DNA from 2 places in the Paenibacillus pasadenensis genome. Region 1 is predicted to be linked to the other one. Evidence: riboswitches for the same ligand, from Rfam matches in the RefSeq annotation. Region 1 holds a riboswitch; the other holds the start of a gene.

Region 1 (5,256 bases):
CGGGCTCTGCGGGTTTTTTGGCGCGGGAGCTTGGAGTGCCTTGGTTCGGCGAGTTGGAGGCGTCGAAGCTTCATGCCAATTATTATTCATGGACTAAAATAAACGTTGACATAAGAAGTCAACCTCGCTAGTATACTATAGCATAGTAAATCACTAGGATATGAAGGGGATGGACTCATTGCCTGAAAACAACAACCTCGTGCATGCGTTCCAGACGAACTGGATCAGCCTGCTTGTCTCCCTCATCGTCATCGGACTGCTCGTCTGGCTGGCGCGGCGCCGCGTCGGTTTCGGCTATCGGGTGCTGCTCGCGCTCGGCATCGGCCTCGTCGTCGGCGTGACGCTGAACTCCTTGGAGATCGACGCCACGAGCATCAGCACGCTCGGCTCCATTTACGTCAACCTCATCAAAATGCTCGTCATCCCGCTCGTCGCCGTGCTGGTCGTCTCCAGCATCTCGTCGATCTCGAGCCTCGGGCAGCTGCGCAAGATCGGCACCAAGACGATCCTGCTCTTCATCGGCACGACCGGCGTGGCAGCGCTGATCGGCCTGCTCGTGGCGCTGGCGTTCAACCCGGGCTCGGGCATCGCCCAGGAGACGCCGGAAGGATTCGAGGCGCGGACGATTCCGACGTTCTCCGAGGTCATCCTGAACCTCGTGCCGTCCAACCCGATCGGCGACATGGCCGACGCCAAGGTTGTGCCGGTGCTGATCTTCGCGATCTTCATCGCCGTCGCCATCGTGCAGCTCAGCTCGCGCAAGCCGGAGGCGGCCGAGCCGGTGCGCCAAGTCATCGAATCGCTCAAGCAGGTCATGAACCAGGTGACCAAGTACATCATCCGCCTGACGCCATACGGCGTGTATGCGCTGATCGGCTCGATGGCCGCGCGCTACGGCTTCGATACGCTCAAGCCGCTCATCAGCCTCATTCTCGCGACGTATGTCGCGCTGCTGCTGCACTTCATCCTGACGTTCGGCTCGCTCGTCACGTTCTGGGCGAAGCTCAATCCGTTCAAGTTCCTGCGCAAGATCTACCCGACGATCGCCGTCGCCTTCACGACGCGCAGCAGCTACGCGACGCTGCCGGTCAACCTGGAGGTCATCACCAAGCGGCTGCGCGTGTCGCCGCGCATCGCCAGCTTCGTCGCGCCGCTCGGCGCGACGATGAACATGAACGGCTGCGGCGGCGTCTGGCCGGCGGTCGTGGCGATCTTCGTCGCCGAGGTGTACGGAGTGCCGCTCGGCATCTCCGACTACATCCTGATCGTTCTCGTCAGCACGATCTCCTCGATCGGCGTCGCCGGCGTGCCGGGACCGGCGTCGATCTCGACGACGGTCGTCCTGACCGCGCTCGGCCTGCCGCTGGAAGGGCTCGGCCTCGTGCTCGCGATCGACGCCGTCGTCGACATGGGCCGCACGGCGGTCAACGCGACCGGCACGACCGTGTCGTCGCTGCTCGTCGCCGTGTCGGAGGACGAGTTCGACCGCGAGAGCTACAACCGCGACGAGGAAGAGGAGCTGGAGCTGAGCCACGCGTAAAGCAGGGCGCAGCGGAATGAACGGGACGAAGCGGAGCCGGCTCCGCTTCGTCCCTGTTTTCAACTCGATGAACGCAGCGAAGCCCCCGAGGGACATGGCCCTTCGGGGGCTTCCTGCATGAGCGGATCATGCGGCAGGGATCATCGAGTTGCCTGGATTACATCGAGTGCTGGATATGGATGTCGGAAGATTCGATGAGGTAGTGCCTTCTCCAGAAGGCGGTGGCGGGAAAGGGCATCGCTTCTCTGGAGCCGGGCTCCAGAGCCTTGCGCAAAAGACGGTCCCGATGATCGCTGATCCACTCGGCGTCATAATAGAGCACCGACATGACCTCGTCGCTCGGAACGCCGACGAACGATTGGAACCAGCCGCTCCAGCTCTGCCAGTCGGCGGGAGCCTCGGAGTAGGACATCGTGACGACGGCACGGTGCAGGCTTGAGCCTGCATAAAGATGAAGCGCGACCAGATAGTCGCCGCTGCCGCCTGCAAGCATCGCCGTGGTGCGGCTGATGAACAGGTCGATGCGGCGGATGCGGCGGTCGGGAGCGAGCGGCTCCTCGACCAGAAGAGCAGCGTGGCGGGCGTCGTGCCCCGCCTCCTCGATGACCTCGGACGCATCCAGTACGACCGGAAGCGGCAGCGAGGCGGAGCAGGCGATTTCCTGCTCGGCGCAACAGGCGGCGGAGCGGTGGACGGCTCGCAGCCGTCTCGGCTCCGGACCGCCGGTGAAGCGTTCCTGCAAAGACATGGTCGAACCTCTCCTTTGGTTGCTTACGGGGTTAGCTGACGGATTCGGGCCAAGAGAGTAGCCCTACCAGGCGCAGTCCGCGGCGGCTTCGGCAGCCGCGCGTCGGGTGCGCGCCGGATTCACCCCGGCAGGCGCGACAAGGCGCCTGCGGTTGGTTCCCCCGCTTCCACTTTCGTGGAATTCAGCAGAATAGAAATGTGCTGAACTTTATCATACTTCAGGCCGGCCTGTCTTGTAAAAGGCTATATTTAGCGAAAATTCGATGAAATGCTGTCGGGAACTCGTCCATGCGGACCCATCGTCGCTCTAAAGCGCTCTCATGGAAAAGGATCATAATCCGGAGCGCATCCGTCATAGGATGGAAATTAAGATGGAGAAATAGCGCTTCGGAGAGGATGGGGAAGGATGGCGCGGATCAAGGTGGGAAAAAGGCCTCCGCAAGCCGATGCCGGCGGGGAGGAGCGACGGAGCGAGCCGCCCGCAGGCTGGCGCGGCGCCGTGCAGCAATATGTGCAGGCCTGCAACCAGGCCGAGGTGGAGCTGCGCGACAGCGCGCTCGCCGGAATCATGACGGACGCGGACCATCGGCTGCGCCTGCTGCACCGGCTCCAGCGGCAGCGCGAGCGGGCCGAGGAGCGGGATCTGCTCACCTCCCAATGCGAGACGCGGGCCGCGCTGGTCAAGGTCAACGAATCCGGCGCGGAGGTGTCGGTCGTGCTCCAGCTGCATCTGAAGCGGCATGTCCAGCACAAAGGCCGCCAGTATACGGAGGAGCGGATCGAGCGCGAGCGGATATGGCTCGCACCGGCCGGCGCGGACGGGAGCTGGCGGCTGACGCGGGTCGAGCCGCTCGTCGGCGAGCGGCGGCCGCGCTACGGCCATGCCGCGGCGGACAGCGCGCTCGCCGAGCACCGCTCCTACGGCAACGGCGGCGGCAGCGGCATCCAGCCGCCCGGCGCGCCGCGTCCTTTCCTTAACTATGGCGTCGTTCCGCGCATCAACACCCGCTCCCGCGCCTCCCGCTACCGGCGCGAGCTGGTCGCAGCCTACGCGGACCAGTGGTGGAACGAGCCGAATCCCGCTTACGAGGAATTCGAGGTCAACTGCACCAATTATGTGTCGCAGTGCGTCTTTGCAGGGGAAGCGCCGATGAACTATACTGGGAAAAGGGAATCCGGCTGGTGGTACAAGGGACGGACGGGCGGCCAGGAGCAGTGGAGCTACAGCTGGGCCGTGTCCAACGCGTTCCAGCTCTACTTGAGCTTTCCGCGCTCGTCAGGCATGCGGGCGACGCCGGTGGAGAGCGCGGCGGAGCTGGAGCTCGGCGACGTGATCACCTACGACTGGAACGGCGACGGCCGCTTCCAGCACACGACGGTCGTGACGGCGTTCGACGGGGACGGCATGCCGCTCGTCAACGCCAATACGGTGCCGAGCCGCCACCGCTACTGGGATTACAAGGATTCGTACGCGTGGACGGAGCAGACCCGCTACCGGTTCTATCATTTGAGCGACAGCATGTAGCACGGCCAGGATGCCGGCAGCCGGTCCGCATGGGCGGACCCGGCTGTTGGCATCCTAATTTCTAGAGGGTACCGGAGGGCTAACATCATGGGAGAGAAGATTCGCGTCGGACTGGTCTACGGAGGCAAGTCGGGAGAGCATGAGGTGTCGCTGCAGACGGCGCTGGCGGTCATGGGGGCGTTCGATTTCGGCAAATACGAGATTCAGCCCTTCTACATCACCAAAACGGGCGAATGGCGCTCGGCAGGCGTGCTGCTCGCGGCTCCGGACAGCGTGGAGCAGCTGAAGCTGGAAGGCGGCGACAGCAGCCTGGCGCTCGCGCCGGTATTCCGCGGCCTGGCCCCTGCGCCGGCCGGCGAGTCGGCGCTGCAGGCGGCGGCCGCCGCCGCGGCCGCGCCGGAGAAGGCGGTCGACGTCATCTTCCCGCTGCTGCACGGCACCTTCGGCGAGGACGGCACGATCCAGGGGCTGCTCGAGATGGCAAACATCCCGTACGTCGGCGCGGGCGTGCTCGCCTCGGCGGTCGGCATGGACAAAATCACGATGAAAAAAGTGTTCGCCCATGAAGGGCTGCCGCAGTGCATCTACCGCAGCTTCAACCGCACGCAGTGGGAGAAGGACCATACGTTCTTCGTCATGGAGATCGAGGTCGCGCTCGGCTATCCGTGCTTCGTCAAGCCGGCGAACCTCGGCAGCAGCGTCGGCATCTCCAAGGCGAAAAACCGCGAGGAGCTGATCGCCGCCGTCGAGCTGGCGCTGCGCTACGACCGCAAGGTCGTCGTCGAGGAGTTCGTCGACGCGCGCGAGATCGAGGTCAGCGTGCTCGGCAACGACGAGCCGCGGGCATCCGTGCCCGGCGAGGTCATCAGCGGCGCGGACTTCTACGACTACAACGCCAAGTACGTCGACGGCACGAGCATCATGCAGATTCCGGCCGACCTGCCGGCCGAGACGGCCGAGGCGGTGCGCGAGATGGCGATCCGCGCCTATCTGGCGATCGACGGCTCGGGCCTGTCGCGCGTCGACTTCTTCCTCCGGAGGAGCGACGGCCAGCTGCTCATCAACGAGGTCAACACGATGCCGGGCTTCACGCCGTACAGCATGTACCCGCTCATGTGGAAGGAATCCGGCATGCCGTACCGCGAGCTGCTCGACACGCTGATCGAGCTGGCGCTGGCGCGCCACGCCGACAAGCAGAAGATCCACTACGGCGGCTGAGCCGCCTGAAGCGTGCTTTCCCCAGGCAGAGCCCTGCTCTGGGGAGGCGCTTTTTTACATAAAGAGGAGGGACAAGCGATGGGCTTCGCCACCGAGTTCAATTCCGTCTGCAAATTCAAGTCCGAGCAGGAGCTGTACGAGCTGCTGGAATACGGCAAGGGCAAGATGGTCAAGAGCGGCTTCCGCGTCTTTCCGACCGGCCAGAAGGTGATCGCGTACACGCCGG
Region 2 (5,256 bases), on a different contig from region 1:
GCCGATGATCCTGTTCTCCAAGGGAACCTGGTTCCGCACGCTTACCGACGAGCTGTTCGACAAGTTCCGCCTGCATCCCGACGTGCGCATGGAGATCGACTCCTTCGAGGCGATCCTGCGCCTGCTGCATACATGCGGAGCGGCGACGCTGCTGCCGCGATCGTACATCCGGCCGCAGATGGCGGAGGACAACGACCTCATGCTCGTGCCGCTGCCGGAGCTGAAAAAGACTCGGCGCACGACCTCGCTCATCCACGGCGATCCGTCGCTGCTCGAGCCTGTCGTCCGCCAATGGATCGCGGAAGCGGCGGCCGGCTACGCGGCGCGTTCAGGCTTGCCGCTGAGCGCCCGCAGCGGCCTGCCGGGCCAGCCGTAGCCGCTTGCCGGCTCGGTCCGCCGCAGCCGGATGCCCTCAGTCAGCGCTCGCTGACCATGTTCTCGAAGTCCTCGATCCCCTCGTTCGTGCCGATGACGACCATGACGTCGCGCTCGGCCAGCACCTGCTCGGCCTTGGGCGCGATGATGATGCCTTGCGGCTTGTTGACGGCTACGATGCTGCAGCCGAACCGCTTGCGCGGATCGATGTCGGCGAGCGTCTTGCCCGCCAAGCAGCGCGGCACGGACAGCTCCGCCACGGAGTAATCGGAGCTCAGCTCGATGTAGTCGAGCAGGTTCGGCGAGACGAGCTGATGGGCGACGCGGATGCCCATATCGCGCTCGGGATAGATGACCCGATCGGCGCCGAGCTTCTCCAGCACGCGCCCGTGCAGCTCGCTGACCGCCTTGACGACGACCTTTTTGACCCCGGCGTCCTTGACGAGGATCGCCGTCATGATGCTGGCCTGGATATCCCCGCCGATGGCGACGATGCAGCAGTCGAAATTGCGGATGCCGAGCGCGCGCAGAGCCTCCTCGTCCGTCGAGTCCGCGCAGGCGGTATGCGTGAGCGTGCCGCTCAGATCGTCGACGAGCTCCTCGCTGCGGTCGATGCCGAGCACCTCATGGCCGAGCTGCACGAGCTCCTTGCCGAGGCTGGATCCGAAACGGCCCAGTCCGATGACGCAGAATTGACTTCCTTTGGCTCCCTTACCCATTGTCTCTCTTTCTTTCCTTTCCTATCCGATGATGATCTTGCCTTCCGGATGCTTGTAATATTCCTTGCTGGCCTTGGGCCGGAGAGCGTACGCCATCGTCAGCGGGCCGAGCCTGCCGGCGAACATGACGAAGCTGATCACGAGCTTGCTGACATCCTGCAGCCCCGGCGTAATGCCGGTGCTCAGCCCGACCGTGCCGAACGCCGACACCGTCTCGAACAGGATGCGCAGGAAGTCGCGGTCCTCGAGCGTGCAGAGCACCATCGTCGAGGCGAGCACGATGGCGATCGACAGCATCGTGATCGTCAGCGCCTTGAGGATGCGCTCCTTGGCGAGCCGGTAGCGGAACAGCACGATGTCCTCCTTGCCCCGGAGCATCGCCCACATCGCCGCCGCGAGCGTCATGAACGTCGTCGTCTTGATGCCGCCGCCGGTCGAGCCGGGCGACGCTCCGATGAACATGAGGAGGATCATGAAGAACAGGCTCGCCTGGGTCAGCGCTCCGATGTCCACCGAGTTCGGTCCGGCGGTGCGCGTCGCGACCGATTGGAACAGCGACGCGAGCAGCTTGCCGCCGAGGTCGAGCGGTCCCATCGTGCCGGCATTCCCGTATTCGAACAGGAAGATGACGGCCGTCCCGAGCGCCACCAGGCCGCCGCTTGTCAGCAGCACGACCTTGGAGTGCAGCGTCAGCCGCCGATGCCTGCGGAAGTCGACCAGATCGGACAGGACGATGAAGCCGAGGCCGCCGAGGATGACGAGCGAGACGGTGACGAGATTGACGAGCGGATCCGCGACATAGGCGGTCATGCTGCTGTAGTTGCCCATGATGTCGAAGCCGGCGTTGTTGAACATGGACACCGCATGGAAGATGCCGTAATAGACGGCCTGCCCGGGCGGCATGTCGGACAGGAAGCGCAGCGCATACAGCAGCGCGCCGCAGCCCTCGATGACGAGCGAGTACAAAAGGACGCGGCGGATCAGCCGTACGATGCCCTCCATCGAGCCTTGGTTCATCGCCTCCTGCAGCAGCAGCCGCTCCTTGAGCGAGATGCGCTTGCGCAGCACGAGCGCGAACAGCGTCGCCATCGTCATGAAGCCGAGTCCGCCGATCTGGATCATCACCAGGATGATGAGCTGGCCCGCCAGCGAATAATGCGTTCCGGTGTCGACGACGACGAGGCCCGTGACGCAGGTAGCGGATGTCGCCGTGAACAGCGCGTCGATCCAGCGCGTCCTCAGGCCGTCCGCGGTCGCGAACGGCTGCATCAGCAGCAGCGAGCCGAGCGCGATGATGAAAGCGAAGCCGGCGATCAGAATCCTCGGCGGGGAAGGGATGAGCAGCTGCCTCAGCTGCAGCCTCCAAGCGGTCATAGGCGGCCATTCTCCTTTTTTTGCACACGACAAATAGGCACCGGAAACACCCGGTGCCCAGCGCCTGTGTGAGTCCTGTCATGGAAGCCTCCGAGGTTAGCTGACGGATTCGGGCGTGACGGCCGCCCTATCCCCCCGGAAAAGTTCCGAGCGGAATTCACCCCTGCGGATCGGCTGTCCGGCTCCACGAGCCGCCGTCCGCGCTGGTTCCCCCGTTCCCGGCGCTTGTCGTCCGGAATTCGGCAGTTTAAAGTTCTATAGGATCGGATTTGATTATATAGGATAAAGGACAGGTTACCAAATGCGTCCGCAGGCGTTGGCGGCCGATTTGCTTCGTTTTTGGAGGCTGGCGGACATTGCGGAGGATGCTAGCCCCTCCGCGCTCGCTCTTTTGCCCGCTGGCTCGTCCGCGCGGCCGGGCGGCATGGATAAAAGGAAAGCCGCTGTGGTAAGGTTAAACCATGGATCCAACCAGGCAGCGCCATCAGCAAGGAGGACTTCGATGAATTCATCCCATCTTGACCAGGCTTTTCGAAGATACGTTTGGTGTGGCGCAATCGGAGCCGCTTTATTCCTGCTGCTGCAGGTCATCCCCTCGGCAGCCGGAGTCGGCGCGGAGAGCGAGCCGGTCCACCCGGTCAGCCGCGGGCAGGCGATGGCGGCTGCGGCCGACTTTGCCCAGAAGCAGCTGCGCGCGCTGCCCCAGAACGCCCACGCGGTCCATCAGGCCGACAGGCTGATGGCGGGCTATGTGGCGAAGGAGAAGCTGGGCAAGACGCTGGACAGCAGCGCCGGACTCAAGGTGCCCGTCGATGTCTGGCAGGTGACGCAGAACTTCGACGACGGCCGGCGGCTGCTCGTCGAGATCGGCATGACGAGCGGCAAGCTCGTCGGCTGGAAGCAGGTGCTCGGTCCGACCGGAGGCGACGGAGGAAGCTCCGCGCTGGAGGGCGAGGCGCTGGACCGGACGGTCCAGCGACAGGCCGACGAGCTCGGACTCGGCCAGCTGCGACGCTCGGGCCCGGCCAAAGAGGGCTCCGTCCGCTACGAGGCGGCGGCGATCACCGTCGGCGAAGCGGGCCTGATCGTCCTCGCCGCCGGCGAGCGCCTGGAGGGCGAGATCAGGCTGACCCGCTTCCAGCCCGTCTACGAGGTCCCTGCCTCCTACGCCGCCTATACGATGGAGCAGGACCGGCTCGGCGAGCAATTGTCGCTGCTCGGCAATCTGCTGCCGTCCGGTATCATGACGCTGCTGGCCATCGTCTACGCCATCGTCATGAGGCGCTTCACGTCGTTCCGCCGGGGCTGGGCGCTGGCGCTGGTCTTCCTCGCCTTCTACACAATCAACAACTTCAATCTGCTGGACGGCTTGCGGGCGATCTACGGGGGCGAGGTCAACGCAGAGCTGGCGGCGATGGCCCAGCTCGTCTTCATGACGGCGCTCACCTTCGTCATGGCGGTCGGAGCGTACTTCTCGCTCGTGGCCGGAGACGGGCTGTGGCGAGCCCAGGGCCGGCCGCTCTGGACCGCCGGCTCGGAGCCCGGCTTCGGAGCCGAGGCGTGGAGCGCGATGAAGCTTTCCTACGCGTTCGCCTTCCTGCTGCTCGGCCTGCAGACGCTCATCCTCGGCGGTCTCTCGGCCGCCACAGGCGCCTGGGCGACGACGGACGTGACCCAGTCGCCGTACAACATGGCGGCGCTCTGGCTCATGCCGCTGCTCGCATGGTGCGCCGCCATCCAGGAGGAGGCGGTGTACCGGCTGTTCGGCATCGGCCTGCTGATGAAATGGATCAAAAATCCGTTCCTCGCCTCGCTCATCCCGACGGTGATCTGGGCGCTCGGCCATGTCACCTACCCGATCTATCCGTCGACGACGAGGCTCATCGAGCTGACGATCCTCGGCCTGCTGTTCTCGTACCTGTTCCTGAAATTCGGCTTCTTCACCGCCGTCTTCACCCATGCGGTCATGAACAGCGTGCTCATGTCGATGTCCCTGTTCATGACCGGCCGTCCGGCCGAGACGGTCGCCGGCGTCATCTACATCGTCGCGCCGATCGCCGTCGCGTGGCTGATGCGGCGGTACGGCCTGCAAAGGCGCGCGGCCGCCTATCCGCCGCCGGCCTGACGCGGCCGGCGCAGACGAAAAAGACGAAGCGGACTCCCTCCCGCTTCGTCTCTTTTTGCTGGCCGGCCGCCCTCGCCGCTACTCCTCGCGCAGCGCCTCGACGATGCGCTCTGCGAGCTTGTCGCCGATGCCGAGCGGACGGAAGTCCTCGGCCTTCGCCTCGCGGATCTTCTTGAGCGAGCCGAAATGCCGCAGCAGCTGCTTGCGCCGCTTCTCCCCGATGCCGGAAATCGAGTCGAGGCGCGACTCGGTCATCGACTTGCCGCGCTGCTCGCGGTGGAACGAGATCGCGAACCGGTGCACCTCGTCCTGGATGCGCTGCAGCAGGTAGAACTCCTGGCTGTCGCGCGGCAGCGTCACCGGCTCGGGCGGGTCGCCGACCATGAGCTGCGCCGTCTTGTGCTTGGCGTCCTTGACGAGACCGCATACCGGCACCTGCAGCCCGAGCTCGTTCTCGAGGATGTCGTTGGCCGCGCTGATCTGACCCCGCCCGCCGTCGACGACGATCAGATCCGGCAGCGGCAGCCCTTCCTTGAGCACCCGCTCGTAGCGCCTGCGGATGACCTCGCGCATCGTCTCGTAGTCGTCCGGCCCTTGCACCGTGCGCACCTTGTATTTGCGATACTCCTTCTTGTCCGGCTTGCCGTCGGTGAACACGACCAT

The links. Region 1 has a riboswitch for cyclic di-AMP ahead of B8V81_RS03395 (hypothetical protein). Riboswitches for the same ligand answer to the same signal wherever they lie in the genome.
Region 2: it holds a riboswitch for cyclic di-AMP, as region 1 does, so the genes downstream of both, B8V81_RS07070 (TrkH family potassium uptake protein) here and B8V81_RS03395 (hypothetical protein) in region 1, are expected to answer to the same signal.

Annotation. Positions count from the first base shown of each region.
Region 1 is NZ_NFEZ01000002.1:49,519-54,774, reverse strand. Features, by position in the region: gene B8V81_RS03400 (dicarboxylate/amino acid:cation symporter) at 170-1,540, shown strand; gene B8V81_RS03395 (hypothetical protein) at 1,698-2,288, opposite strand; cyclic di-AMP (ydaO/yuaA leader) riboswitch at 2,294-2,485, opposite strand; gene B8V81_RS03390 (amidase domain-containing protein) at 2,709-3,812, shown strand; gene B8V81_RS03385 (D-alanine--D-alanine ligase) at 3,900-5,030, shown strand; gene B8V81_RS03380 (hypothetical protein) at 5,109-5,256, shown strand, end outside.
Region 2 is NZ_NFEZ01000003.1:805,956-811,211, forward strand. Features, by position in the region: gene B8V81_RS07060 (LysR family transcriptional regulator) at 1-376, shown strand, start outside; gene B8V81_RS07065 (potassium channel family protein) at 417-1,094, opposite strand; gene B8V81_RS07070 (TrkH family potassium uptake protein) at 1,116-2,468, opposite strand; cyclic di-AMP (ydaO/yuaA leader) riboswitch at 2,539-2,723, opposite strand; gene B8V81_RS07075 (CPBP family intramembrane glutamic endopeptidase) at 2,971-4,593, shown strand; gene uvrC (excinuclease ABC subunit UvrC) at 4,672-5,256, opposite strand, start outside.